3 regions of the Mesorhizobium sp. M0983 genome follow, and region 2 is predicted to be linked to each of the others. Evidence: predicted binding sites of a transcription regulator. Region 2 holds the regulator's gene; each other region holds the start of a gene.
What was found. The regulator LexA, encoded in region 2, represses DNA repair genes until DNA is damaged. The targets are predictions, from matches to a motif close to TGTTCNNNNTGTGTTCNG.

Region 1 (9,875 bases), on a different contig from region 2:
CTGTCATCGTCGAGCGCCAGGCGGGCGAGGGGGCGGCGCTGGTCAGCTCGGTCAGCCAGCTTGTGCTTGGCGAGGGCGCCGAAGTGACATGGCTCATCGTGCAGGAGCAGCCGGATACGGCAACACATCTCGCCCAGTTCAAGGCGCATCTCGGCAAGAATTCGAAACTGACGCTGTTCGTCATGAATGCCGGCGGCAAGCTGGTGCGCCAGGAGGTCGTCGTGAGGACGACCGGCGAGGGCGCCGACTTCACGCTGCGCGGCATCAATCTTTTGGCCGGCGACACCCATACCGACGTCACCATGGTGCTCGACCATGCCGTGCCGCACACCGCCTCGACCGAAGTCATCCGCAACGTGGTGACCGGCAAGGCGCGCGGCGTCTTCCAGGGTCGTATCAACGTCCACCAATATGCGCAGAAGACCAACGCCAAGATGGCCTGCAACACGCTGCTGTTGTCGGACGACGGTGAGTTTTCGACCAAGCCGGAGCTTGAAATCTTCGCCGACGACGTCGTTTGCGGCCATGGCGCGACCGTCACCGAGATCGACCACAGCCATCTGTTCTACCTGATGGCGCGCGGCATCGACGAGAAGACCGCGCGCGGCCTGCTGGTCAAGGCCTTCGTCGCCGAAGTGATCGAGGAACTGGACGACGAGGCCATCGTCGAGGCGCTGGAACGACGGCTCGACGATTGGTTTTTGACGCACGGGTAGAATTGGCCGAGGGGTGCTGGACGGAATGAGGCGATGCCTCGAGAGAGCTTGTGATGGACCAGAAAGTCGAAAACATTCCCTACGACGTCGAGGCGATCCGCCGCGACTTCCCGATCCTGTCGCGGCAAGTCTACGGCAAACCGCTGGTCTATCTCGACAATGGCGCCTCGGCGCAGAAGCCGCAGGCTGTGCTCGACGCCATCCAGCACGCCTATTCCCAGGAATACGCCAACGTCCATCGCGGCCTGCATTTCCTGTCGAACGCCGCGACCGACGCCTATGAGAACGCGCGCAAGATAGTACAGAGATTTCTCAACGCGCCGAGCACCGACAACATCGTCTTCACCTCGAACACCACGGCGGCGATCAACACCGTCGCCTATGGCTTCGGCATGCCCAATATCGGCGAAGGCGACGAGATCGTGCTGTCGATCATGGAGCACCACTCCAACATCGTGCCGTGGCATTTCATCCGCGAGCGGCAGGGCGCAAAACTGGTTTGGGTGCCGGTCGACGATCTCGGCGTCTTCCACATCGAGGAATTCGAAAAACGGCTGACCGACCGCACCAAGCTGGTTGCCATTACCCATATGTCAAATGCGCTGGGCACGGTCACGCCGATCAAGGAGATCGTGCGCATTGCGCACGCCCGCGGCATTCCGGTGCTGGTCGACGGCAGCCAGAGCGCCGTGCATATGCCGATCGACGTGCAGGATCTCGACTGCGATTTCTTCGTCTTCACCGGCCACAAGGTCTATGGCCCGTCGGGCATCGGCGTGCTCTACGGCAAGAAGGATATTCTGGAGCGGATGCGCCCGTTCATGGGCGGCGGCGAAATGATCGAGGAGGTGACGCAAGACATCGTCACCTACAACGACCCGCCGCACCGTTTCGAGGCCGGCACGCCGCCGATCGTCCAGGCGATCGGGCTGGGTGCGGCGCTGGAATACATGGAAAAGATCGGACGCGAGCGCATCGCCGCCCATGAGGCCGATCTGAAGGACTATGCGCATGAAAAACTGCGCGCCATCAACTCGCTGCGCATCTTCGGCGATGCGCCTGGCAAGGGCGCCATCATCTCGTTCGAGCTGCAGGGCATCCACGCGCATGATGTGTCGATGGTCATCGACCGGCAAGGCGTGGCCGTCCGCGCCGGCACGCATTGCGCCCAGCCGCTGTTGAAACGCTTCGGCGTAACATCCACATGCAGGGCATCGTTCGGCATGTACAATACCAGGGCCGAAGTCGATGCTTTGGCCGATGCGCTGGAAAAGGCGCGAAAGTTCTTCGGTGACGACCATGGATGATGCCAGCCACACCGCCGAGACCAATTCGGAAACGACGACCAATGCGGCGGTTTCCGGATCGACAATCCCCGCCGACGAATTGGCGCGGCTGACAGACGACATCGTCTCGGCGCTGAAGACGGTCTATGACCCCGAAATCCCGGCCGACATCTACGAGCTCGGCCTCGTCTACAAGATCGACATCGAGGACGACCGCTCGGTCAAGATCGACATGACGCTGACCGCGCCGGGCTGCCCGGTGGCCGGTGAAATGCCGGGCTGGGTCGAAAACGCCGTCGGCGCCGTCGAAGGCGTTTCCGGCGTCGAGGTCAACATGACCTTCGACCCGCCTTGGTCGCCCGACCGCATGTCGGAAGAGGCACAGGTAGCGGTGGGGTGGTACTAGCATCCGACCAGCCAAAGGCTGGCGCACTTGCGCCGGGTACAAAACTTCACCATTTTAGGTGAGGAATCATTCGGCAGACCTTGAACCTGCGCGCAATGGAGAAGGAAAGAATGGGACGCTTTGCCGTCATCACGATGACCGAAAAGGCTGCCGACCGGGTGCGCGAGATCGTCGCGACCCGTGAGAATGCGCATGGCATTCGCCTCGGCATCAAGAAGGGCGGCTGCGCCGGCATGGAATATACGGTCGACCTGGTGACCGAGCCCAACACTAAGGACGATCATGTCGAGCGCGACGGCGCCCACGTCTATGTCGCGCCTGAGGCAGCGCTTTTCCTGTTCGGCACCGAGATGGATTTCGAGCAGACGACGCTGCGCACCGGCTTCACCTTCCGCAACCCGAACCAGAGCTCGGCCTGCGGCTGCGGCGAATCGGTCGAATTGAAGCCTGCCGATCTGAAGGCACTGGCCGAGGCGCGCGCTTCGGCCTAAGGCTTTTCCTTCGCCGTTCCCGGCGGCAATCGCATACGGGGAGGCCCCCTCATCCGGCCCTTCGGGCCACCTTCTCCCCGATGGGGAGAAGAGGCTGGCGCCAGCCTCTCCCCTCGGGGAGAGGTCGGATTGCCCCGAATTGCCCTTCGCAATTCGGTTGGCAATCCGGGTGAGGGGGCGCTTGCCCATACGCGATAGCGAACGGGGAGAAGAAACGCTAATCCACCCACATCCCGGTTCGTTTGTGCCAGTCGGCGATCGACTCTTCCGGGTAGACATCGAAGACCTTGTCGCCCTTGCCGATATCGGGCTCGACCCAGTTCGCCTTGTATTTCAGCATCAGATGCACCTTCTCCGGCGGCTTCGGCAGGTTTGTGTCGATCGCCGAGGCAAACGGATGCACCAGCTCCGGCCAGGTTGGATCGTAGAGCCAGAGTGCCGTCCCGCATTTCGTGCAGAAGTTCCGTTCGCCCGTCGAGATCTCGCGTTGCGGGTGCTCGTCGTCCTCGATCTCGGCCCGGTAGACGCCGAGATGGCGCTTGCCCTCGATTTTCAGCGTCTCGTAATCGGCGCCGAGATTGATGGCGAAACCGCCGCCGCCCTGCTGCTTGCGGCAGATCGAGCAGTAGCACAGCATGAACGGCACCGGCGTGTGGCTTTCCACCTCGAAACGCACGGCATTGCACCGGCAGGACCCTTTGAGCAGAAGCGGCATGAAAAACTCCGATGAAACTGATTCTGAACTTGTCAGGATGGTGCCGGTAGCGGCGATGACAAGGGGAAATCCCGGTGACATGATCGCGCCATGGACAACGAGCGCATAGAAGAGCTTTTCGAAGGCCTCGGCCCGGTCAGCATCCGCACGCTGTTCGGCGGCAAGGGCATCTATTTCGATGGCGTCATCGTCGCCATTGTCATCCGTGGCGAATTGATGCTGAAGGCCGACGCCGAAAGCGCCCCGGATTTCGAAGCGGCCGGCTGCCGGCAATGGACCTATACCGGCTCGCGCCACGGAAAGCTGGTGTCGATGCCCTATTGGAGCGTTCCCGACAGCGCTTTCGACGACCCCGACGAGATGGCGATCTGGGCGCGCCGCGCCTACGAGGCAGGACGGCGCGCCGGCAAATAGGCTGCGTCATGCTTCGGCAATTCTGGGCCGCATTTCACGCCAGGTCCCGCGCCTCGGGCACGAGCGCCAGCGCCTCGGCAAAGCCGGCACCGCTGAAGGCCGCAACAGTATCGGCGCTCTCGACGGCGAGCATAGATACGGCAACGCCTTCGCGCAGTGCCGCGCGCAGCGTCAGGCCGCGCAGCAGGGCGGCGATCGTCGCGCCGGCCAATGCGTCACCGGCGCCGGCAGCATCGGTCCGCTTTTGGAGCGGCGGTGGCAGGATCGAGAACGCGCCCAATTTGTCGAAACCGAGCACCGGTCCGTCGCCAGCGGTGATCACGCCGCTTTTCAGGCCCGCGCGTCTCAGGCCGTCGACGATGCCTTGGTCGTCAGCATCGATGTCGACGCCGGCGAGCACGCCGGCCTCGTGCCGGTTCATGAAGGCGAGTGCCAGAAAATCAAGCACCGGCGTCAGCCGCGCCGCTTTGCTGGGCGAGACGGCAAGCGCAAACACCGGCTTGCCGGCGGCGAGTGCCGCCAGCCGCGCCACTGCGGAAGACGGCAGGTTGGCGTCGCACAGCACCGCGTCGGCCGAACCGATCGCGTCTCGCACCTTGGCGCGGCGGATCTGCTTGGGAAGCGCCAGCTCGTAGAGCACCATGTCGGCAAGGCCGGCGATCAGCCCGCCGTCGCTATCGACCAGCATCGTATGGCTTGGCGTCGCGCGGTCGAGGAACACCGCCGACAAATCGGCAATGCCGGCGTCGGTGACGGCGCGTAAAACCGTGTCGCCCAGGGCATCGCCGCCGCGCACCGAAAGCAGCGAGGCCGAGACGCCGCGCCGCACCGCACAGCGCAAGGCGTTGAAGGCGGCGCCGCCGACATGCTCGCGCATCGTGCCGGGGTTGGAAGCGGCCGGCACGAAGGCGCCGGCAACCCGGCCGCGCCGCTCGATATAGGCGCCACCCACGGCCAGGATCGTCGGGGATTTCATCATGCCGGCAAAATGCCCTTTGCTGTTGCCCGGGAGGAGACTAGGTCGCCGGGCGGAACCCTGCAATCGCGGGTGCGATTCGGATGGTGACGGCAACGGCGCCGCATGCGAGGCGGGATACGTCCGGAAGCAAAATTGTGAAACAAAAATAGAACAAATATGGATATCCGTTATTTTTCAAACCCTTGGGGCTCATTGACAAATGAGAACAAACGAGGTACATTCTTTTAAGGATTGCGGGATTGTCCGGCCTCCATTGACGACCACGGGGTGATGTATCATGGCTCAGAATTCTTTGCGGCTTGTAGAGGACAAAGCGGTGGACAAATCAAAGGCTCTGGATGCGGCGCTGTCGCAAATCGAGCGTGCCTTCGGCAAGGGTTCGATCATGCGGCTCGGCGCGAACGAGCAGGTCGTCGAGATCGAAACGGTGCCGACCGGCTCGCTTGGGTTGGACATCGCGCTTGGCGTCGGCGGCCTGCCGCGCGGCCGCATCGTCGAGATCTACGGACCGGAAAGCTCGGGCAAGACGACGCTGGCGCTGCACACGGTGGCCGAAGCCCAGAAGAAGGGCGGCATCTGCGCCTTTGTCGATGCCGAGCATGCGCTCGATCCGGTCTATGCCCGCAAGCTCGGCGTCGATCTCGAAAACCTGCTGATCTCGCAGCCCGATACCGGCGAACAGGCGCTGGAGATATGCGACACGCTGGTGCGCTCCGGCGCCATCGACGTGCTGGTGGTCGATTCGGTGGCGGCGCTGACGCCGCGGGCCGAAATCGAAGGCGAGATGGGCGATTCGCTGCCCGGCCTGCAGGCCCGCCTGATGAGCCAGGCACTGCGCAAGCTCACCGCCTCGATCTCGCGCTCCAACACCATGGTCATCTTCATCAACCAGATCCGCATGAAGATCGGCGTGATGTTTGGTTCGCCCGAGACGACGACCGGCGGCAACGCGCTGAAATTCTATGCCTCGGTCCGCCTCGACATCCGCCGCATCGGCTCGGTCAAGGATCGCGACGAGGTCGTCGGCAACCAGACCCGCGTCAAGGTCGTCAAGAACAAGCTGGCGCCGCCCTTCAAGGTGGTCGAGTTCGACATCATGTATGGCGAGGGCGTCTCCAAGACCGGCGAGCTGGTCGATCTCGGCGTCAAGGCTGGCGTGGTCGAAAAGTCGGGCGCCTGGTTCTCCTATAATTCGCAGCGTCTCGGCCAGGGCCGCGAAAACGCAAAACTGTTCCTGCGCGACAATCCCGACACGGCGCGCGAGATCGAATTGGCGCTGAGGCAGAATGCCGGATTGATCGCCGAGAAATTCCTTGAGAACGGCGGCTCCGAAAGCAGCGACGACGGTTTCGAGGACGACGCCGGGGCGATGTAGGAAAAGCGACGCCTCCCGGAGCGTCAGCCAGGTTCGGATTTGATGTTTTGATTTTGAGTTTGCGTAATCGGTACATTTTGAACCGCCGGCCCCGTGCCGGCGGTTGGCGTTTGACGGCGAGTCAGACGCATTTCAAAGCGCCGGTGAAAGCCGGGATTTGAGCCCATTTGGTGTTTCTGGACAGGCTGCGGTGCGACCGCTAAAAGGCCATGTCTATTTTCCGCCGGCAGCCGGCGGTTCTCTCGAAAAGGCAGTATTCATGAGTGGCGTCAACGAGATCCGGTCGGCATTTCTCGACTATTTTCGCAAGGAAGGTCACGAGGTCGTCGCGTCGAGCCCGCTGGTGCCGCGCAACGACCCGACGCTGATGTTCACCAATGCCGGCATGGTGCAGTTCAAGAACGTTTTCACCGGTCTGGAGAAGCGGCCCTATTCGCGTGCGACGACTGCCCAGAAGAGTGTTCGTGCCGGCGGCAAGCACAACGACCTCGACAATGTCGGCTACACCGCGCGACACCTGACCTTCTTCGAGATGCTCGGCAATTTCTCCTTCGGCGATTATTTCAAGGAGCGCGCCATAGAGCTTGCCTGGAACCTGATCACCAGGGAGTTCGGGCTGAAGAAGGACAAGCTGCTGGTCACCGTCTACCACACCGACGACGAGGCCGCCTCCTACTGGAAGAAGATCGCCGGTCTTTCCGACGATCGCATCATCCGCATCGCGACCTCGGACAATTTCTGGGCAATGGGCGACACCGGACCGTGCGGGCCGTGTTCGGAGATATTCATCGACCGTGGCGAGCACATCTGGGGTGGCCCTCCCGGCAGCCCCGAGGAGGATGGCGACCGTTTCCTCGAATTCTGGAACCTGGTGTTCATGCAGTATGAACAGGTGACGAAGGACGAGCGCGTCGACCTGCCGCGTCCGTCGATCGACACGGGCATGGGCCTCGAGCGCATGGCCTCCATCCTGCAAGGAGTTGATAGCGTCTTCGAAACCGACCTGTTCCGCCACCTGATCGACGCTGCGTCGTCGGCGCTTGGCCGCGGTCCGGATGCGGACACCGTCGCATCGTTCCGCGTCATCGCCGACCACTTGCGTTCGTCCTGCTTCCTGGTCGCCGACGGCGTGCTGCCGTCCAACGAAGGGCGGGGCTACGTGCTTCGTCGCATCATGCGCCGCGCCATGCGCCACGCGCAGTTGCTCGGCTCGAATGAGCCGCTGATGTGGAAGCTGGTGCCGGCGCTGGTCCGCGAGATGAGCCAAGCCTACCCGGAACTGGTGCGCGGCGAGCAGATGATCACCGAGACGCTGAAGCTTGAGGAAACTCGTTTCCGCAAGACGCTGGTGCGAGGCTTGGGCTTGCTTTCGGAGGCGACGGAAAAGTTGGTCTCCGGCGACATGCTGGATGGCGAGACAGCGTTCAAGCTCTACGACACCTATGGCTTTCCGCTCGATCTGACGCAGGACGCGCTGCGCCAGCGCAACATCTCGGTCAACCTTGCCGGCTTCACCGAGGCGATGGAGCGGCAGAAGGCGGAGGCGCGCAAAAGCTGGGCTGGTTCCGGTGAGGCCGCAACCGAAACGGTATGGTTCGCGGTGCGTGAGGAGAACGGCGCCACCGAATTCCTGGGCTATGAGACCGAGCAGGCGGAAGGCCTCGTCCAGGCGCTGGTCAGGGACGGCAAGACCGTCGACAGTGCCGGCAAAGGCGACGCCGTTGCCGTGGTTGTCAACCAGACGCCGTTCTATGGCGAGTCCGGTGGCCAGATGGGCGATACCGGCGTCATTTCAGGCGACGGGTTCTCGATCGAGATATCCGATACGCAGAAGAAGGCCGATGGGCTTTTCGTCCATGTCGGCAAGGTGGCCAACGGCACGGTCAAGACGGGCGCGACCGTCGAGCTGAGGGTGGACCACGCGCGCCGCTCCAGGCTGCGCGCGAACCATTCCGCCACGCATCTGATCCATGAGGCGCTGCGCGAGGTGCTGGGTACCCATGTGGCGCAGAAGGGCTCACTGGTCGCGCCAGAGCGTCTGCGCTTCGACATCTCCCACAACAAGCCGATCTCGCCGGACGAGCTCGAAGAGGTCGAGCGCATGGCAAACGAAATCGTCGTTCAGAATAGCCCTGTAACCACGCGCCTGATGTCGGTCGACGACGCCATTGCCGAAGGCGCCATGGCGCTGTTTGGCGAGAAATATGGCGATGAGGTGCGCGTCGTTTCGATGGGCACAGGCCTGCATGGCGCCAAGGCCAACCGGCCCTATTCGGTCGAGCTATGCGGCGGCACCCATGTTAGGGCGACCGGCGATATCGGCCTGGTGCGCATCGTGTCCGACAGCGCGGTCGCTGCCGGCGTGCGCCGCATCGAGGCGTTGACCGGCGAGGCGGCCAGAAAGCATCTCGACGAGCAGGACAAGCGGCTGAAGGCGGCCGCCGCCGCGCTGAAGATTTCGCCGGCCGATGTGCCGGCCCGCGTCGAGGCACTGCTCGACGAGCGCAAGAAGCTCGAAAAGGAGCTGACCGAGGCGCGCAAGAAACTGGCGCTCGGCGATCGCTCGCCAGCCGGTGTGCCTGCGGAAAACGAAACGATTGCCGGTGTCGGTTTTCTCGGCAAGGCGGTATCGGGCGTCTCGCCAAAGGATTTGAAGCCGCTGGCCGATGCCGGCAAGAAGTCGCTCGGCTCCGGCGTCGTCGTCTTTGTCGGCGCCGGCGAGGACAACAAGGCGAGCGTCGTCGTCGCGGTCACCGATGATCTGACCGGCCGCTTCAGCGCAATCGATCTGGTGCGCGTCGCGTCCGCGGCATTGGGCGGGCAGGGCGGCGGCGGTCGACCCGATATGGCCCAGGCCGGCGGCCCGGACGGCTCGAAGGCCGAAGACGCGATCGCTGCGGTGAAAGCGGCTCTCGAGGCGGCGTGAACCTGCACCGGGGGCGGGCACGGCCGAAATGGCGCGCCGCCCAGCGGACATCCTTGAGGGTCTGATATGCCGACGCTGACGATGTATCAGGTCGACGCCTTTGCCGAACAGGCCTTCCAGGGCAACCCTGCCGCCGTTCTCCTTTTGGAGGAGTGGCTGCCGGAGCAGTTAATGCAGGCCATCGCCAACGAAAACAATCTTGCCGAAACGGCGTTTGTGCGGGCGAATGGCAAAGGTTGGGATTTGCGCTGGTTCACGCCGGTCCATGAAGTCGACTTCTGCGGCCATGCCACTCTTGCGGCCGCCCATGTGCTGACCACGGAATACAGTGGTCAGGGCGAAATGGCCTTCGCCACCCGGGTGGGCGAGTTGCGGGTTTCCCAGCGGGAAGGGGCCTATCAGCTCGATCTGCCGTTTTTTCCGCCGCAGCCCGTCGAGGAAGAGCTGAAGTCGGCGCTGCAGCGATATTGTCTCAGCGGACGGTTGCGGGCTTCCGCAATTTCGAGAACCTGTTTGTCGAGCTTGCCGACGAGACAAGCGTGCGATCTTTCGTTCCCGATCTGCTCA
Region 2 (9,875 bases):
CGCGATCGGCACGTAATCCCGTTCCGGCGCACCGGTATAAAGCTGGCGCGGACGGCCGATCTTCTGGTGCGGGTCCTCGATCATCTCTTTCCACTGCGCGATCCAGCCGACGGTGCGGGCAACCGCGAACAGCACGGTGAACATGGTAGTGGGGAAGCCCAGCGCCTTCAGCGTGATGCCGGAATAGAAATCGACGTTGGGGTAGAGCTTCTTCTCGATGAAATAGGAATCGGTCAGCGCGATCTTTTCCAGCTCCATGGCGATGTCGAGCAGCGGATCGTCCTTGATGCCGAGCTCGCCCAGGACTTCGTGCGCGGTCTTCTGCATGATCTTGGCGCGCGGATCGTAGTTCTTATAAACGCGGTGGCCAAAGCCCATCAATCGGAACGGATCGTTCTTATCCTTGGCGCGCGCAATGAATTCCGGGATGTGATCGACATGGCCGATCTCGCCCAACATGTTCAGGGCTGCCTCGTTGGCTCCGCCATGTGCAGGACCCCACAGGCAGGCGATGCCGGCAGCGATACAGGCAAAGGGATTGGCGCCCGACGAGCCGGCGAGGCGGACGGTCGAGGTCGAGGCGTTCTGCTCGTGGTCGGCGTGCAGGATGAAGATGCGCTCCATCGCGCGCGCCAGCACCGGATTGATCTTGTATTCCTCGCAAGGCACGGCGAAGCACATATGCAGGAAGTTGGCTGCGAAATTCAGTTCGTTCTTCGGATAAATGAACGGCTGGCCGATGTGGTATTTATACGCCATCGCCGCGATCGTCGGCATCTTGGCGATCAGCCGCATCGAGGCGACCATGCGCTGATAAGGGTCCGAGATATCGGTGGAATCGTGATAGAAGGCGGACAGCGCGCCGACCACGCCGCACATCACCGCCATCGGATGGGCATCGCGGCGAAAGCCGGTGAAGAAGCGCGACATCTGCTCATGCACCATGGTGTGGCGCGTCACCCGGTAGTCGAAATCGTCCTTCTGCGCCTTGGTCGGTAGTTCTCCGTAGAGCAAGAGATAGCAGACTTCGAGGAAGTCGCCGTGCTCGGCCAGCTGGTCGATCGGGTAGCCGCGGTGCAAGAGAATACCGGCATCGCCATCGATGAAGGTGATTTCCGATTCGCAGCTCGCCGTCGACGTAAAACCGGGATCGTAGGTAAATACGCCGGTGGTGCTGTAGAGCGAACCGATGTCGATGACATCAGGTCCTACCGAACCACTTCGTATCTTGAATTCATGGGTTTTGCCGTCGAGTTCCAGTTTTGCCGTCGACGCCTGGGTTTTGCCGCCAAATTCCATCTTTGTCGCAGGTTCGGTCATAGCAAACTCCTTTTTGTTTCCTCAGGCCGGCAACGGCAAAACATTGAACCCAACACGTCAAAAGCATCGGAATACGCACATTTGCGCCCGCAATTGAATCTGCGCGCCAGATTAGGCCAAGACCCAATGTTGCACTGCGAAACACACCTTTCAATGCCAATCTTCTTGGGCCAGTTTCCTAATCGATTTGATCGGCAATCCGCGCCAGGCCTTCCTCGCGGCCAAGCACGGCCAGCACATCGAAGACGCCGGGCGAGGTGCTTTTGCCGGTGAGCGCGGCGCGCAGAGGTTGGGCCACGGCGCCGAGTTTGTGGCCGCCGGCCTGCGCATAGTCGCGGATCGCGGCTTCCGCCGAGGCGGCAGACCAGTCCGAAATCGTGGCCAGTGCCGCATGAGCGCCCCGCAGGATCGCGCGCGCCTCACCGCTGAGCAGCGCCGCCGCCTTCTCGTCGACCGGCATCGGCCGCTCGACGAACAGGAATGCAGCCCCTTCAACAAGTTCGACCAGCGTCTTGGCGCGCTCCTTCAGGCCTGGCAAAGCGGCAAGCAATTGCGCCTTGCGTCTGTCGTCGAGGCTAGCTGCGATCGCCGGACCGCCGTCGAGATAGGGCAGAGTGGCGATGAAGATGTCGAGCAGCGCCGCGTCGTTCATGCGGCGCATGTGCACGCCGTTCAGCGCCTCGAGCTTGGCGAAGTCGAAACGGGCGGCGCCCTTGTTGACGTCGCCAATGTCGAACCATGCGATCATGTTGGCGATCGACATGATCTCATCGTCGCCGTGGCTCCAGCCAAGCCTCGCCAGATAATTGAGCAGCGCCTCCGGCAGGTAGCCCATGGCGCGATAGGCCTCGACGCCGAGCGCACCGTGCCGTTTCGACAGCTTGGCGCCGTCGGCACCGTGGATCAGCGGGATATGCGACATCGACGGCACCTCCCACCCCATGGCATGGTAGATCACCGTCTGGCGGGCGGCGTTGGTCAAATGGTCGTCGCCGCGGATGATGTGGGTGACGCCCATGTCGTGATCGTCGACGACGACGGCATGCATGTAGGTCGGGTTGCCGTCCGAGCGCAGAATAATGAAATCGTCGAGATCCTTGTTGGGAAAGCGCACGTCGCCCTGGACGCGGTCATGCACAACCGTCTCGCCGTCTGTCGGCGCCTTGATGCGGATCGCCCCCTTGGCGCCGGCCGGCGCCTCGGAGGGGTCGCGGTCGCGCCAGCGGCCGTCATAGCGGGGAGGCAGCCCCTTGGCTCGTGCGCTCTCGCGCATTGCCTCCAACTCGGCAGGCGTCGCGTAACAATAATAGGCCTTGCCCATGCGAACGAGTTCCTCGGCCACCTCGCGATGGCGCGGCGCACGCTCGAACTGCGACACCGGCTCACCGTCCCATGTCAGGCCAAGCCAGGAAAGCCCGTCGAGGATGGCCGCGGTTGCCGCATCGGTGGAACGCTCGCGGTCGGTGTCCTCGATGCGCAGCAGCATCGTGCCGGCTGTGTGCTTGGCATACAGCCAGTTGAACAGCGCCGTGCGCGCCCCGCCAATATGCAGATAGCCGGTGGGCGAGGGGGCAAAACGGGTGACGACCTTGTCGGGCATGGAACTCTCAGGCAGGCGAAGGAAGTGGGTTTGCGGACTTTCGCGCGTTGCGCGTTCATGTAGCATAGGAGGTCGAGGGCGCAAGGGGCAGACCCGATGGCTGTGCGAGGCCGTGGTGCGGGCGAGGGCGAGGACGTTGGCAGCGGCGTCAGCGAACGCTTGCTGTTTGCCGCGCCCGTGCCTGTCCTGCCGGCACCCGCATTGCTGCCGGTTCCACGCTTTGATGCCCCGTCGCTGCCGGCGAGCGACCCAGCAACGGTTCTCGTGCCCGCGGCCGAGCCCATCGTGCGCCTACGCCGGCGTTTCCGCCTCCCGTCACCGTCCCGTATCCGCAACGGCGTAACCTCGGCGGTCGGCCTGGAGCTCGACCGTGGGGTTGCCTTCCTGCTGGTGCCGGTGTTCCTCGCATGCGGGGTGATCGTATATTTTGCGCTGGCGGTGGAGCCGGCCTTTCCACAGCCGATCGCAATCGTCGCCTTGGCAGCCCTCTGTGCCGTCGCCTCGCGGTCGTGGCCCAGAACCCGCCTGTGCTTCATGGCGGCGTTGCTCTGCGCGCTTGGCGTGCTTGCCGCCAAGGTCGAGACCTGGCGTGTCGGAACGCATATGCTCGGTTCCGAAATCTCAACGCGCCTCACGGGTCGCGTCGTATCGTTCGAGCCCATGGCGAGCGGCCGCATCAGGCTGACGATCGATGTGATCTCAACCGCCAGGCCGACACTGCGCTACATGCCGGAACGGGTCCGCGTTTCGGCGATGAAAATACCGGCTGAGCTGACCGCCGGTTCCGAGATCGCCGGCTATGTGCGGCTGCTGCCGCCGACCGGGCCGGTGCGGCCCGACAGCTATGATTTCTCCTTCGACAGCTATTTCGCCGGTATCGGCGGCAGCGGCTTTTTTCTCGGCAATCCGAAAGTCGTGTCGTCGGGCAGCATGCCGCTTGCCGCGCGGCTTTCTTCCTCGATCGAAGACGCGCGCGAATCCATCGCCGACCATATCCGCAGCCGCATCGGCGGCGCCGAGGGCGAGATTGCTGCTGCGCTGATCGTCGGCGTGCGCGCCGGCATTCCCGAGGAGATCAACGAAGCGATGCGGCGTACAGGCATCTATCACATCATCTCCATCTCGGGGCTGCATATGGCGTTGGTCGCCGGCACCATCATGGCGCTGCTACGCGGCACCTTTGCGTTGTTTCCCGATTTCTCATCGCGACGGCCGGTCAAGAAATATGCCGCGGCCGCCGCGCTTTTTTCGATTGCGGCCTACCTCGTCTTTTCCGGCATTGTGGTGGCGGCCGAACGCAGCTTCATCATGCTGGCGGTGATGCTTATCGCCGTGCTGTTCGACCGGGCCGCGCTCACCATGCGCAACCTGGCGATCTCGGCCATCGCGGTCATTCTGGTGTCGCCGCACGAGGTGGTCGGTCCGAGCTTCCAGATGTCCTTCGCCGCGACGGCGGCCCTTGTCGGCGCCTATGCAGGCTGGTCCGATTACCGCGCCGGCGGGGCCACCACGCCGCCGCCCCGGCGGTCGCCGCTACGCTTTGCCACTAGAAAGGTACTGCTGGGCATGGGCGGCCTGGCGATGACCTCGATCATTGCAGGGAGCGCCACGGCGCTTTTCGCCATATGGCATTTCCAGCGCGTGGCGCCGCTCAGCCTGTTCGCCAATCTGGCCATCATGCCTATCATCTCACTGGTCGTCATGCCCTTCGCCGTCCTCAGTGCGCTGGCGATGCCGTTCGGCGCGGATGGGCCTTTCCTCTACGTGATGGGCAAGGGGCTGACGGCGATGATCGCCCTGTCCGGGTGGATCTCCGAGCGCTCGCCGATCGATGCGGTCGGGCTGATTTCGCTGAGATCTGTCCTTTTGGTGACGATCGCCCTCGTCATTGCCAGCATGGCGACGACCTGGTTGCGGCTCGTGGCCCTTCCTTTTGCGCTCGCCGGCTTGCTAACGACAACGCAGACGCGCGTACCCGATGTATTGATCTCGGAGGACGCACGGCTCGTCGCGCTGCCGATCGGCAGCGGTGAACTCGCGGTCAACCGGGCACGCCCGAATGAGTTCACCATCGACAACTGGAAACGCGCGCTCACATCAGAGGCTATCGTCGCGCCGGAAACACCTGGAAAGAACGATCCGCAATTCGACATTGCCGATCCGGCCGACTTACCGCCGGGCATGCCGTTCATTTGCACGGACGGTCTCTGCCTTGCCAGGCATCCATCCGGCGCGATCATCGCGCTAGCCAATGACCGCGATACTGCACGGCCAGCCTGCGCCTTTGCCAGCTTGATCGTCATCGACGACGCCACCGCCCATAATCCCTGCTACTACGACCGGCTGGTCCTCGTCGTCACCAAACGGCAACTGGCGCGCGCGGGAAGTGCGGCCGTCTATTTCGATCCACAAGCGGCAACACGCGCCGAAATCCGCTTCGCCGTCGAAAAATCATACCGGCCCTGGCACGTGCAGCGGAAATTTTCCCGCGCGGCGCGGGGCATGCCGCCATACCGCAGAGCCGACAAGCCAAAAGCCGGCGCCAAGGGCGCAGCTCAGTAGCGGCGGATCAGCCCAACGAGCTTGCCCTGCACCTTGACCCTGTCTGGTCCGAAGATGCGCGTCTCGTAGGCCGGATTGGCGGCTTCCAGGGCGATCGAGGCGCCCTTGCGGCGGAACCGCTTCAGCGTCGCTTCTTCCTCGTCGACCAGTGCCACCACGATCTCACCGGGGCTCGCCGTATCGGCATTGCGGATGATCACCGTGTCGCCGTCGAAAATGCCAGCCTCGATCATCGAATCGCCTTTGACCTCCAGCGCATAATGCTCGCCGCCCATGATCATGTCCGGCGGCACCGAGATCGAATGCGTCTGGTGCTGGATGGCATCGATCGGCACACCGGCGGCGATGCGGCCCATCACCGGGATCGACACGGCGGCGACGACATCGTCGTCATTGCCGGCTGCAGGCATGCGCGACGATGTCGGCTTGCCCTGCCGAGGACCTTGCCCAAGACTGCCCTGGATGACGCTCGGCGAGAACTTGCGTGCCGCATTTAGGCCGGGGGCGATCGAATCGGGCAGGCGCAGCACCTCCAGTGCACGGGCCCGGTTGGGCAAACGGCGAATGAAGCCGCGCTCCTCCAGCGCCGTAATCAGCCGGTGGATTCCCGATTTGGAAGCCAGGTCGAGCGCTTCCTTCATCTCGTCGAAGGAGGGCGGGATACCGCTTTCCTTCAGCCTTTCGTGGATGAACATAAGCAGTTCGTGTTGTTTGCGTGTCAGCATAGCGACCCCCAACAGAATCAGAAAACAAACCCAGAACAAACACTATCTGTTCCAGTTGTGTTCCGCAACTGTTTAAAGTTTAATGAATGTGTTAGGGCTCGGGAAACGATACCACTCACCAAACCGGAACGCTGCATTTTCACCGCCGCGGGCGTCATCGCCTTGATTCTGCTTTCGTTTGCGGCCTCTGGGTTCCCAGAAGGCGGCACTGGTATCGGCCGTCAGCCGGCAAAGGGCACGGAATTGAAGCCGTATCGACTGTGCGGTTTGGTCAATGCACCGTGAACGAAACGAACTCAAAACGCCAACCTTGGGTTGGCTTGGCTCCTGGTTTCCACCGCGTGGTCAGGCAACTTGTCGCCGGTGGAGCCTTGCTGCGCGATACCAGGTAATGGAGAACCGCTCGTGACCGATGGATGCCGTCGATGCGTGTCCGGCGTTGCGGTGAATCTTGGGGGAGCAGACAAATCATGACAGGAATTCGCGATCTCGTTGCCATAAGGGCGATGGATGCTGCAGATCCGCTGCGCGCGATGCGCGACCGCTTTGTGCTGCCGCAAGGAGTGATCTATCTCGACGGCAATTCGCTAGGGGCCGCTTCGCGTGCAGCTTTCGATGAATTGAGCAAGGCAGCGACCGAAGAATGGGCGCATGATCTCATCCGCGCCTGGAACACGGCCGGCTGGTTCAACATGCCGCTCGAACTCGGCGACCAGCTCGGGCGCCTGATCGGTGCCGCGGCCGGCCAGACGGTGGTCTGCGACACGACATCGGTCAACATCTACAAGCTGCTGCACGCCGCCATGGCCATGCGGCCGGAGCGGCAGGTCATCGTCGCCGAGGGCGACAGTTTTCCGACAGACCTCTACATGGCTGAGGGTGTGGTTTCGACGCGAAAAGATACGCTGCTGTGCCTCTCGGGGGTCGACGCGCCGAGCATCGAAGAGCTGATCGACGAACGCACCGCCGTGGTGCTGGTCAACCACGTCAACTACAAGTCGGGCGAACTGCGCGACATGCCGGCGCTGACGCGCAGGGCCCAGGAAGCCGGGGCGATGATCGTCTGGGATCTCTGCCACACCGCCGGTGCGATGCCAGTCGAGCTCGACACGGCAAACGCCGATTTTGCCGTTGGCTGCACCTACAAATATCTGAATGGCGGACCGGGCGCGCCTGCCTTCATCTATGCGGCTGAGCGGCATCTTGCCGACATCCAGCAGCCGCTCACCGGCTGGTGGGGCCATGCACGGCCCTTCGCCTTCGAGCCAGGCTATGCGGCCGGCACCGGCATCCGCCGGTTTCTGTGCGGCACCCAGCCGGTCCTGTCGATGCGCACGCTGAAGGGCGCGCTCGACATCTGGAACGATGTCGACATGACGGCGGTGCGCAAGAAGAGCATCGCGCTGGCTGATCTGTTCATCGAGCTCGTCGAGGCAAAGTGCGGCACTTACGGGCTAACGCTCGAAAGCACGCGCGACGGGGAAAAACGCGGCAGCCAGATTTCATTCATGCACGAGCATGGCTACCAGATCATGCGCGCGCTGATCGAACGTGGCGTGATCGGCGATTTTCGCGCGCCATCGACCATGCGCTTCGGCTTCACCCCGCTCTATGTCGGCTATGCCGATGTCTGGCAGGCCGTCGAAGTGCTTGAGGACATCCTGCGCACCGGTGCGTGGAAGGATGCGCGCTTCGCCATCAAGGCGGCTGTCACTTGAGATTGATGCGAGAGCTGGAATCGTGAGGCTGGCGACGACGCCCCGCGCGATGCTCACGCTCGTTGCAAGGCCATATTGCCAGGGGAGGGCGCAGGGTGTTCGAACGTCACATTGCCGATTGGGACAACGCCTATGCCAACGGCGCCAACATAGCCGGCAGCGATCGCTGGCCGGCGGCCTGGGTCGAGCCCGCGCGGGTTTTTCGCGACGTGCTTTCGACCGAGGGCCGGGCGCGGCTCGACATGGCCTATGGCCATGGCCCACGCAACCGGCTCGATCTTTTCCTGCCGGCCACCAAGCCCAAGGGGCTCGTGGTGTTCGTCCATGGCGGCTACTGGATGGCATTCGACAAGAGTTTCTGGTCGCATCTTGCCGCTGGCGCTGTTGATCGCGGCTATGCCGTGGCGATGCCGTCCTACACGCTCTGTCCGCAGATGCGCATTGGCGGCATCGTCAAGGAAGTCGGCGCGGCGATCGGCAAGGCGGCGGGGATGGTCGCAGGGCCGCTGATGCTGACCGGACACTCGGCCGGTGGCCATCTTGTTAGCCGGATGGTTACGACGACGACGCCGCTGGCGCCCGAAATTGTCCGGCGCATTCGCCATGTCGTATCGATCTCGGGTGTGCACGATTTGCGCCCGATCATGCGCACCGGCATGAACGAGACGCTGGCGATCGATGAGGCCGAGGCGCAGGCCGAAAGCCCGGTGCTGCTGCGCCCGATGGACAAGGCCCGCCTGACCTGCTGGGCCGGCGGCGGCGAGCGCGCCGAATTCCTGCGCCAGAGCGCGTTGCTGGCCAACATCTGGATCGGCCTGGGTGCCGCGACCAGTTCGGTGGTCGAGCCTGACCGGCATCATTTCAACATCATCGACGGTTTGGCCGATCCAGACCATCCGCTGACCCGGACCTTGATCTCGGAGTGAGGCAGGTTCAGCGTAGCATCAGCACGTCGCAAGCGGCGCCCGCCGCCGCGGCGGGCGTGAACGGCGCACGGACGATCAGCCCGTTGGCATCGGCCAGCATTTTCAGCATCGAGGAATCCTGGATGCTGAACGGCGTCGCCACGAGCGTGCCGGCGTCAGCGCTGACAACAGCCCGCACATAATCCTGCCTGAGATCGTTGGCCGGCATGGCAGCGCCGAGCCGTGCCTCACGCATATCCTGCTGAAAGGCGCGGCCGCCGAGCCGCGCCAGCAGCGGCTTCAGGAAGAGCTGGGTGCAGACCAGGCTCGCCACCGGATTGCCGGGCAAGCCGATGCAGCGAATGTCGCCCAGCCGCCCGAACATCAGCGGCTTGCCCGGCCGCATGGCGATCTTCCAGAAATCGAGAGTCATGCCTTGCCCGGTCAGCACGTCATGGACGAAATCGTGGTCACCGACCGAGGCACCGCCCAGCGTGACGATGACGTTCGCGCCAGCCTTCACGGCCTTTTCCACCAGCGCAGCGATCGCCTCCCTGCGGTCCGGCGCGATGCCAAGGTCGAGCACTCGCGCACGGACCGACTGTGCGGCGGCGGCGACACCATAGGCGTTGGAGGAGATGATCTGGTCGGGGCCAAGCTCGCTGCCCGGCGGCAGCAATTCGTCGCCGGTGGCGATGATGGCGACCAACGGCCTTTTGACCACGCCGACCTCAGGGTGGTTGGCCGATGCCGCCAGCGACAAGGCCGCCGGGTCGAGCAGGCGGCCTTTGTGCAGCAGGACGTCGCCTTTGGCGAAATCGAGCCCGAGGCGGCGGATGTTTCGCCCCTGCACCGTCGGCTCCGTCACTTCGACGACACCGCGGCCGAGATCGCGGACGTTCTCCTGGATGACGATGGTGTCGGCGCCTTCGGGAAGCGGCGCGCCGGTGAAGATACGGACGGCCTGCCCCTGCTGCACCGTCCCGGCAAAGCCGCTTCCGGCCGGCGCCATGCCGACCACCGAAAGCTTTGCTGGTAAGGACGC
Region 3 (9,875 bases), on a different contig from region 2:
AGTGCCATCACCATGATCAGGATGGCAATGACGACCGTGGCAAGCCGTGGCCGCCATTTGCTGCCAATCCGTTCTTGGGCGCTCACGCGCCGCATTTGCCGAGCCGGAAGCCGACGCCATGCACGGTCTCGATTGCATCGACGCAGCCGACCGCCGCCAGCTTGGCGCGGATGTTGCGGACATGGCTGTCGACGGTGCGGTCGGCGACGTGGATATTGGCAGCATAGGCATTAGCCATCACCATGTCGCGGCCGAGCACATGCGCGGGACGCGCCAAAAACCCTTTCAGGATCGCGAATTCGATGCCCGTCAGCACCAGCGGCTTGCCGTCGAAGCTGGCTGTATGGCTTGCCGGCACTAAGGCCAGTCTGCCATGCGAGAATTGCCGATCGTCGGCATGTTCGGGCGCAGGCCGGGCGCGGCGCAGGATGACGTTGACGCGGGCGACCAGCTCGCGCGGGCTGAACGGCTTGGTGACATAGTCGTCGCCGCCCATTTCCAGCCCGAGGATGCGGTCGATCTCTTCATCCCGCGCGGACAGGAACAGCACCGGCACGTCGGATGTGTGGCGCAGCCGCCGGCACACTTCCAGCCCGTCCATTTCCGGCATGCCGATGTCGAGCACGACGAGATCGGGCGCGCGGCGTTCGATCGCCTGCAAGGCAGCCGCGCCGTCCGGCACCGCCAGCGTCTTCATGCCGGCCTTTTCGAGCGCGAAGCAGATGATTTCGCGAATGTGCGGATCGTCGTCGGCGACCAGTATGTGGTGCGGCATCAAATCAGCGGCCCGGCATGAAGGGTTCGGACATCGGAGGAACCACGAACGGGATACGTGTGTCGAGAGCACGAAGGCGCCGCCAGTCGCGAAAGCTCCAGGCGCGCCAGTTTTCTAGGCCGGCGCGGTAGCGGGCCTCGTCCTGCCCAAGCAAACGGGCGAGTTCGCGGTACGAGGAAACGCTGGCCGCATTCGTCCTGCCCTGATGCTCGAGGAAACGGTCGAGCGCCGGCCAGGCGCTGGGACCGAGCGTACGCAGATACCAGAAATCGAGTTCGGTGCCTTGGCCGGTCATTTCGAATGAGTGCTCGACATTGTAGTTGGCGATCAGCGCCGCGAAGTTGACGAAGCAGCAGGCATAGAGCGTCATTGAAAGCGTCAGAAGATTGGCGGAAAGCAGCCATTCATTGGATTTTTCGAACGCGATGCGGGCGATGATCAGGGCAAGGCCCGCCGCCACCAGTCCCATCCAGACGAAGGCGGCGATGCGCCAGTAGGTCAGCGCGTAGATGCCGATATAGAGGTCGAGCCGCAGGATCGACGAGATGACCAGCACGATGTTCTGCGCCACCCAGACGTAGACCAGCCGGCGGATGAGCGGATCGCTGGAGGTCGTGCTGCCCGGCCGCAGCGCCGCCAGGACGAAGCCGGCTGCGAGCAGCGCTGTGATGATCAAGGGATAGGCGCCGCGATGCGCATAGGCGGCGTAGGTCAGCCCGTCGGGAAGCGCGATGCCGCCCCACAGATAGGTGGCGTCGAGCGCGGTCTGCATCGCGAAAAGGATGTTGAAGACGACCAGCGCACGAAGAATCGCGGCCTTGCCGAAGATGATGTCCTCGATCGCCTTGGCGGGTTTTGTCGTCGCCCGGCCGACAGGCACAGGCGACAGCACACGCGGAATGGAGCGGAGAAAGCGCGGTAGGCGCGGGCGCAGAAAGGCCCAGACGCCGACCAGCACGAACAGCCAGAAGGCGAGACGCGGCAGCTGGATGAGCTCGAGCAGTGCCATTAGGTCGATCAGCGACAGCCAGTATTCGACGACCGGATTGGCGGCGCCGAACAGCGCGAGAAACACCGCGCCGAGGCTTAGCGGCATGACCCAGACGGCAATCGTCGCAAGGCGCACGCGCCGTCGGCCAAGCTGCCGGGCCGCCTTGCGCCAGCGAAAGAAATCCAGGACGAACCGAAAGGGCGTTGCAAGCAGGAATAGCGAGAGTTGGCCGGCAATGCGGGCAACCCCGTGCTTCAACCGCCCGGCCAGCGAAAGCGCGAAGACGGCCAGCGCCGCCAGCCCGATCGAGACGGACAGCGCACTGACATTTTCCGCGAGCGGCAGCAGCGCCACAAGCAGCGCAACTGGCTTGAACCAGGGCCTGCCATCGTTGAAGGAGCCGAGAGGATGGACAGCCATGCTCGTGGTGGCAATCGCAACGCCGAACAGGAAAAGCGTGATGCCGGCCGGTTGGCTATAGAAGAAAAAATCGGCCAGCGCGACGAGCAGGACGGCAACGCCGAAGCGGCTGCAATAGCTCGGCGCCGGCGTGAGGAACGCTGTCATGATCGGGCTTTCTCGGCCGCTTTGATGCGGCCGGAATATCTGGGCGGGGATTTGCGGACGAAAGGGAGGAGGTTTGCCGGGGGCGGATCGACAAGCCACCAGCTGTCGCGGCGAAGCCGGTACGGCAGGGACCAACGGCAATTTGTTTGCTCTTGCATGCCGCCCTTGTCGCATTCTGTCGGGTGGCAAGCGGGGCGGAGACGAGGAGATTTTCCGAAATTGCGTGCAGTTTTTATGCACGGCTTGCCTCGGCCGTCTGCAGGCGGCATAGATCGGACATGACTGCCGAACCCTCCCGCCCGCGCCGCTCGGTGCTTTACGTCCCGGCTTCGAACGACAAGGCATTGGCCAAGATCCGGTCGCTGGCCTGCGATGCCGTCGTCATCGATCTCGAGGACGCCGTCGCCCCGGCCGACAAGCTTTCCGCGCGCGAAAAACTGGCGGGGATTTTCGCCGGCCGTTCCAACCGGCGCTGCGAGATGGTTGTGCGCATCAATGCGCTGTCGAGCGAATGGGGCGCCGACGATCTGCTGGCTGCGGCAAAATGCGCTCCCGACGCCATCCTGCTGCCCAAGGTCGACACGCCGCGCGACATTCTCGAGGCCGGTGACGTTCTCGACGACAATTTTGCGCCGGACGAGGTCAAGCTATGGGCGATGATGGAGACACCCAAGGCGCTGCTCAACATCGGCCCGATCGCCGAGCTTGGCCGCGACCCAGCCTCTCGACTGGTTTGTTTCGTTGCCGGAACGAATGATCTGGTCAAGGACACCGGAATTCTCACCACGCCCGACCGGCGCTATCTCGTGCCGTGGCTGATGCAGATGGTGCTCGCCGCGCGCGCCGGCAGCCTCGACCTGCTCGACGGCGTCTTCAATGATTTTAGCGATATGGACGGGTTTGCGCGCGAGTGCACGGAAGCGGCCGCCATGGGCTTCGACGGCAAATCGCTGATCCATCCGGCCCAGATCGAGGCCGCAAACCGGGCCTTTGCGCCGTCGCCTGAAGCGATAGCCGAGGCGGGCGCGATCAAGGATGCCTTCGCGCTTGCCGAAAATACCGGCAAGGCGGTGATTGCGCTGAACGGAAAGATGGTCGAGCAGCTGCATTTGGCGCAGGCCGAAAAACTGCTGGCGAAGGCCGCCGCTGTTCGCGCATGATTGCAACTCACGACGGGATTGAAAATGAAACTCTACCGCTTTTTGTCCGGCCCGGACGACGCCAGCTTCTGCCACAAGGTGACGGCGGCGCTCAACAAGGGCTGGCACCTGTTCGGCTCGCCGACCTATGCCTATGACAAGAATGCCAAGACCATGCGCTGCGGCCAGGCGGTGGTGAAGGACATCGAAGGCCAGGAATACGGCCCCGACACCAAGCTCAGCGACTGGTAGCGCTGACATCGCTTCGGGTGCCCGCGAATGCGGGACACTTCTGGACGCTGGCGCGAAGGAACGCTGCGCTCTCCAGTCAAAACGACGTCACTCCGCTGCCTCTTCGATCTTCTCCATATCATCGTCCGACAGGCCGAAATGGTGACCGATCTCATGGATCAGCACATGGGTGACGATGTCGCCCAGCGTCTCCTCGTTCTCGGCCCAGTAGTCGAGGATGGCGCGGCGGTAGAGCGTGATCCGGTTCGGGCCTTCGCCGGTCTGCGGATTCCAGCGCTCGGCGATGCCGCGCCCCTCGAACAGGCCGAGCAGGTCGAAGGGCGTTTCCAGCGAAAGGTCGTCCATGATCTCGTCGGTCGGGAATTCGGCGATCTGAATGACGATCTCGCCGGTCAGCTTGCGAAACTCCTCCGGCAGATGGGCATAGGCCTCCAGCGCCAGGAGCTCGATTTCCTCCATCGTTGGCGAAAGCTGGTCGTGCCAGATGCGTGTTTGGTAGATGCGAGCCATGCTTTGTCCTTTGATCCCGGCATATAGGCTTTCGGGCCGGACTCGGCAAATGGTCGGGCTGGAGCGCCCGGACCATGCCATCAAGGCAGGAATAAATTCCCCATGACTCCGCTTGACTCTTTGGCCGCCCTCTGGAATCTATAGGAACATAACAGGAACAATTGTGAGTGGAAGCTGACCGTCATGGCGACAAGCGCCGTGGCGCGGGAGACTGTTTTTGCCCTGCGCCGCCAGATCGCGAAGATCGAAGGGACCTTGTCCGAGCGCCTGGAAGCGCCGGCCGGTTCGTCGTTTGACGCGGATGTGCCTCGCCAGAGTCTGGCATCCTCTCGGAATCCGACACCCGCTCGGAATCTGACGATTGTCCGTCGCGGCCTCGCCGTGGCGCCGCCCGATGCGTTTTTGCGCACCGGTGCCGAGCGCCTCGATGCTGCGCTGAGCGGCGGCCTGCCGAAGGCGGCGCTGAGCGAGTTTCATGGCGCCGCGACCCGCGATGCCGGAGCAGTCGCCGGTTTTGTCCTGTCGCTCATCAGCCTGATCCTCAGCCAGGGGCCGCGACTGCCGGTGCTGTGGATCGGCACATCCGAGGTTTTCCGCGAGGCCGGCTTTCCCTATGCCGGGGGGCTTCACGCCTTCTTCGGCATCGAGCCGGAGCAATTGCTGTTTTCCGAGGCGCCAAGGCTGCTCGATGCGCTGTGGGTCGCCGAGGAGGCCGCCAGGATGACGGCGCTGGCCGCAGTCATCCTCGAAATCCGTGGCAACCCGCAGCGGCTGGATCTCACCGCGACGCGGCGGCTGCACGCCCGGGCGCAGAGTGCCGGCCGGCCGCTTTTCCTGCTGCGCCAGGCCGGCGAGCCCGAGCCGACGGCAGCGCCCGTCCGCCTCATCCTGTCGGCGGCACCGGCGGCAGCGCGCGAGACGATCGCCGGGCCGCTCGCCGGCTCGATCGGCCGGCCCGCCTTCACCATCACCATCGGCAAGAGCCGCACTGCCTTGCCCGGAAAATTCACACTGGAGTGGAACCCCGATGAACGCATATTCGAAGAAAGACGGGGCGAGGAATGGGCAAAGAATCCTGTCCCTGTGGTTTCCACATCTCGCCGCCGAGAGGATCCTGCGGCAGCGCCTGGGGCGGTCCTGGCGTTCCCGGCCGTCGGATCACCTGCCGCTGGTGATCAGTCACCGCGACCGGAACGCCCAGCGCATCGCCGCCCTCGACGAGCGGGCCGAAGCGCTTAACCTGAAACGCGGCATGGGCATAGCCGATGCACGCGCCATGCATCCCTCGATCGACATCGTGGAGGCCGATCCGGAAGCCGACCGGCGCCTGCTCGAAGGCCTCGCCGACTGGTGCGACCGCTATACCCCGCTGGTGGCGCTCGACGGGGCCGATGGCCTCTATCTCGACGTCACCGGCTGCACCCATCTTTTCGGCGGCGAACGCTCGATGCTGGACGACATCCTGTCGCGTTTTTTCCATCAGGGCTTCGATGTCCGCGCCGGGCTTGCCGCCACGCCGGGCTCGGCCTGGGCGGCGGCGCGGTTTGCCGGCGACCGCATCGTTCCCGATGGTGAGGAGGAAGCGCTTCTCGCGCCCTTGCCGTTGGCGGCACTGCGCATCGATCCAGAGGTCCGCGCCAGCCTCGAAAGCGTCGGCCTGCGCACGGCGGGCGCCGTCATGGCGGCACCGCGCGCGCCGCTGGCCCGCCGCTTCGGCGCATCGCTGCTATTGCGCCTCGACCAGGCGCTCGGCCGCCTCGACGAAGCCGTGTCGCCGCGCCTGCCGGTCGCGCCGCTTTCGGTCGAACGCCACCTCGCCGAGCCGATCATGCTGACCGAGGACATCGAGCGGCTGACAGGCATGCTGGCGGCCACATTGAAGAAGGACCTCGAGCGTCGCGGCGAGGGCGCAAGGCGGCTGGCGCTGCTGCTCTTTCGCGTCGATGGCGGCGTCAGCCGCATCGCCGTCGGCACCTCGCGACCTTTGCGCGAGCCGCTGCTGATCCAGAAATTGTTTCACGAAAGGCTTGCCGCGCTCGAACAGGATATCGACGCCGGCTATGGTTTCGATCTCGTGCGCCTCTCGGTGCTGACCGCCGCCGCCTTCGACATGCAGCAGGCAGACCTTGCCGGCGAGACGAACGACGGGGGCGCCGACATCGCGCTTTTTGCCGACCGCATCCGCGCCCGGCTCGGCGAAGGCGCGGTCTTGAAGCCGGTCGCCGTCGAGAGCCATCTGCCGGAGCGCGCCGTCGCCGCCATTCCCTTCGCCGAAGCGCCGCAGAGAAGCTCGCCGCCGAAGCAGCCGGACAAGGTGAAGGATGCTCCCACGACCGTCTTCCAGCCGGAACGGCCGATCCGGCTTTTCCGTTCGCCCGAGCCGATCGAGGTGCCGGCCACCGAAATGCCGGAAGGCCCACCTTTGAACTTCCGCTGGCGGCGCGCGCTCTACCGGGTCGCGCGCGCCGAAGGGCCGGAGCGCATTGCGCCTGAATGGTGGCGAGAGGCGGCGGGACGGGAAGATGCGCCGACCCGGGACTATTTCCGCATCGAGGATGCCGACGGCCGCCGTTACTGGCTTTACCGCCAAGGCCTCTACGGCGCCTCGCAGCCCGCTCCGCGCTGGTTCATGCATGGAGTCTTCGCATGAATGCGCTGACAGCCGTTCCCTATGCCGAATTCGGCATCCAGTCGAACTTCTCGTTCCTGCGCGGCGCCTCGAAACCGGAGGAGCTGGTGGTCGCGGCGAAATTCATGGGGTTTTCAGCGATCGGGCTCGCCGACCGCAATACGGTGGCGGGCGTCGTGCGCGCCTGGCAGCAGGCCAAGGTGGAGGGTGTTTCCTATCATCCCGGCTGCCGCCTGGTATTTTGCGACGGCACGCCGGACATTCTCGCTTACCCGCAGAACCGCAAGGGCTGGGGCCATCTCTGCCGCATGCTGACGCAGGCCAATTTGCGCGACGAAAACGAAAAGGGAGCAACGCTTCTCAAAGAAAGCGATCTTCTCGAATGGGGCGATCTCTTGTCGCTGGCCATCCTGCCGGATGTGTCGACGGGCGCGGCCGATAGCCTTGCTGTGCTTAGCCGGCTCACGGATCGCTTCGGCGAAAGCCTGCGGTTTGCGGTTTCGCCGGATTACCGCGGCAGCGACCGCTTCCGTATCGAGCAGGCGGCGGCGATGGCCGAACTGGCCGGCATCCCGCTGATGGCGACCAACGATGTGCTCTACCATACGTCGGAACGGCGCCCGCTGCAGGACGTGCTGACGGCGATCCGCCTCAATGTGCCCGTCGCCGAGGTGGGGCTGGAACTGGCGGCCAATGCCGAGCGTCATTTAAAGCTACCGCTGGAGATGGCACGGCTTTTCCGCAGGCATCCGCAAGCGCTGGCGGAAACGCTGCGTTTTGCCGGCGAGCTGAGCTTCTCGCTCAGTGACCTGCAATACAACTACCCCGACGAGCCGACGGAATCGGGCCTCGGGCCACAGGCCGAGCTGGAAAGGCTGGCCAAGGAGGGGGCCGCCATCCGCTACCCCTCGGGCGTGCCCGCTTTTGTGACGCAGCGCATCGAGGAGGAGCTCGCTCTGATCGAGCGCCTGAACTACGCGCGCTATTTCCTGACTGTCTACGACATCGTCAAATTCGCCCGCAGCCAGAACATTCTCTGCCAGGGGCGCGGCTCCGCCGCCAACTCGATCGTCTGCTTCTGCATCGGCATCACCGAAGTTGGCCCGGACAAGATCGACACGCTTTTCGAGCGCTTCATTTCCGAAGAAAGAAACGAGCCGCCCGACATCGATGTCGATTTCGAGCATGAAAAGCGCGAGGAGGTCATCCAGTACATCTATTCCAAATACAGCACCAAGCGCACCGCGCTGGCCGCCGCCGTCGTCAGCTACCGCGGCCGCTCTGCGGTGCGCGAAGTGGCCAAGGCGATGGGCCTGTCGGACGACGTCCGGAGCGCGCTGTCCAGTTCGATCTGGGGCTGGTCGACCTCGGAGCTCGGCGAAAAGGAGACAAAAGCCGGCGGCCTCGATCAGACCGATCCCTCGACAAGGCATGTGATCGAATGCGCCAACGAGATCATGGGCTTTCCCCGCCATTTGTCGCAGCATGTCGGCGGTTTCGTCATCACAAGGGACCGGCTCGACGAGATCGTACCCATCGTCAAGACGGCGATGGACGAGCGCAAGATGGTCGAGTGGGACAAGGACGACCTCGACGCGGTGAAAATCCTTAAAGTGGACGTGCTGGCGCTCGGCATGCTGACCTGCCTGCAGCGCGCCTTCACCCTGCTCCAGGATCATTATCCCGAGGCGCGGGACGCATATGGCCAACCCTATGTGTTGGCCACTCTCCCGGCCGAGGACAAACATGTCTACGACATGATCTGCCGCGCCGACACGATCGGCGTCTTCCAGATCGAATCGCGCGCGCAGATGTCGATGCTGCCGCGGCTGCGGCCGAAAAACTTCTACGATCTCGTCATCGAGGTGGCAATCGTGCGGCCCGGCCCGATCCAGGGTGACATGGTCCACCCTTATCTGCGCCGCCGGCAAGGCAAGGAAAAGCCCGAATACCCGAAGCCGGAACTGGAAAAAATACTCGGCAGGACGCTGGGCGTGCCGCTGTTCCAGGAACAGGCAATGAAGATTGCCATCGTTGCCGGCGGCTTCAGGCCGGGCGAGGCCGATGAATTGCGCCGCGCCATGGCCACCTTCAAGCGCACCGGCACGATCGGCAATTACCGCAAGAGGATGGTCGACGGCATGGTTGCCAAGGGCTACGAAAAAGACTTCGCCGAGCGTTGCTTCAAGCAGATCGAGGGCTTTGGCGAATACGGCTTTCCCGAAAGCCATGCCGCCTCCTTCGCCCTGCTGGTCTATGCCTCCTGCTGGTTCAAGACCTTCTATCCCGACGTGTTCTGCGCCGCGATTCTGAATTCCCAGCCGATGGGTTTTTACCAGCCGGCTCAGCTTGTCCGCGACGCGCATGATCATGGCGTCGAGATCCGAGAGGTCGACGTCAACTTTTCCGGCTGGGATTGCGCCTTGGAGCAATCGCCTTTCGATCCGGCCCGCATTCTCGACCGCCATGTTCAAATGCGCGGTGTCATCCGGACCAGCCATGCCGTCCGGCTTGGCTTTCGCCAGGTCAAAGGCCTGTCGAAGGAGCGCATGGAAGCATTTGTGGTGAGGCGCGGCGACGGCTACACATCCGTGCGCGATGTCTGGCTGCGCTCGGGCCTCAACGTCGACGAGATCGAAAAGCTGGCGCAGGCCGACGCCTTCCGCTCGCTTGGATTGAACCGCCGCAACGCTCTATGGGCGGTCCGCGCGCTCGACGGCAAGAGTGCCGCCGAAAAGCTGCCGCTGTTCGATCAGCCGGCGATCCGCTTGCGCGATCTCGAGCCTGAAACCCGGCTCCCGACAATGCCGCTCGGCGAGCACGTCGTCCACGACTACCGCTCGCTCGGCCTGTCGCTGAAGGCGCACCCGGTCGCCTTCCTGCGTCAAAGGCTGGATCGGTCCGGCGTCACGCCCAATGCGCGGCTCGGCCAGGTGCGGGACGGCCGGCGCGTTTCGGTCGCCGGCCTCGTGCTGGTGCGGCAGCGGCCGGGCAATGGCAAGGCGATTTTCC

Region 1: a site for LexA is predicted at 5,143-5,160, ahead of recA (recombinase RecA). Genes of this name have one in related genera too.
Region 3: a site for LexA is predicted at 4,377-4,394, ahead of NKH71_RS29680 (ImuA family protein). Genes of this name have one in related genera too.

The regions. Positions count from the first base shown of each region.
Region 1 is NZ_JAMYNH010000011.1:192,958-202,832, forward strand. Features, by position in the region: gene sufD (Fe-S cluster assembly protein SufD) at 1-716, shown strand, start outside; gene NKH71_RS21115 (cysteine desulfurase) at 770-2,023, shown strand; gene NKH71_RS21120 (SUF system Fe-S cluster assembly protein) at 2,016-2,408, shown strand; gene sufA (Fe-S cluster assembly scaffold SufA) at 2,519-2,899, shown strand; gene NKH71_RS21130 (GFA family protein) at 3,117-3,614, opposite strand; gene NKH71_RS21135 (TfoX/Sxy family protein) at 3,705-4,028, shown strand; gene NKH71_RS21140 (PfkB family carbohydrate kinase) at 4,063-5,007, opposite strand; gene recA (recombinase RecA) at 5,285-6,382, shown strand; gene alaS (alanine--tRNA ligase) at 6,642-9,308, shown strand; gene NKH71_RS21155 (PhzF family phenazine biosynthesis protein) at 9,375-9,875, shown strand, end outside; gene NKH71_RS21160 (PhzF family phenazine biosynthesis protein) at 9,848-9,875, shown strand, end outside.
Region 2 is NZ_JAMYNH010000018.1:84,496-94,370, reverse strand. Features, by position in the region: gene gltA (citrate synthase) at 1-1,320, opposite strand, end outside; gene gltX (glutamate--tRNA ligase) at 1,499-2,920, opposite strand; gene NKH71_RS25890 (ComEC/Rec2 family competence protein) at 3,017-5,482, shown strand; gene lexA (transcriptional repressor LexA) at 5,476-6,207, opposite strand; gene NKH71_RS25880 (hypothetical protein) at 6,166-6,492, shown strand; gene kynU (kynureninase) at 6,678-7,925, shown strand; gene NKH71_RS25870 (hormone-sensitive lipase) at 8,021-8,851, shown strand; gene NKH71_RS25865 (molybdopterin molybdotransferase MoeA) at 8,859-9,875, opposite strand, start outside.
Region 3 is NZ_JAMYNH010000029.1:15,505-25,379, reverse strand. Features, by position in the region: gene NKH71_RS29710 (ATP-binding protein) at 1-95, opposite strand, end outside; gene NKH71_RS29705 (response regulator transcription factor) at 83-775, opposite strand; gene NKH71_RS29700 (DUF4153 domain-containing protein) at 780-2,333, opposite strand; gene NKH71_RS29695 (HpcH/HpaI aldolase/citrate lyase family protein) at 2,612-3,493, shown strand; gene NKH71_RS29690 (DUF1737 domain-containing protein) at 3,518-3,724, shown strand; gene NKH71_RS29685 (metallopeptidase family protein) at 3,812-4,234, opposite strand; gene NKH71_RS29680 (ImuA family protein) at 4,418-5,473, shown strand; gene NKH71_RS29675 (DUF6504 family protein) at 5,406-6,884, shown strand; gene NKH71_RS29670 (error-prone DNA polymerase) at 6,881-9,875, shown strand, end outside.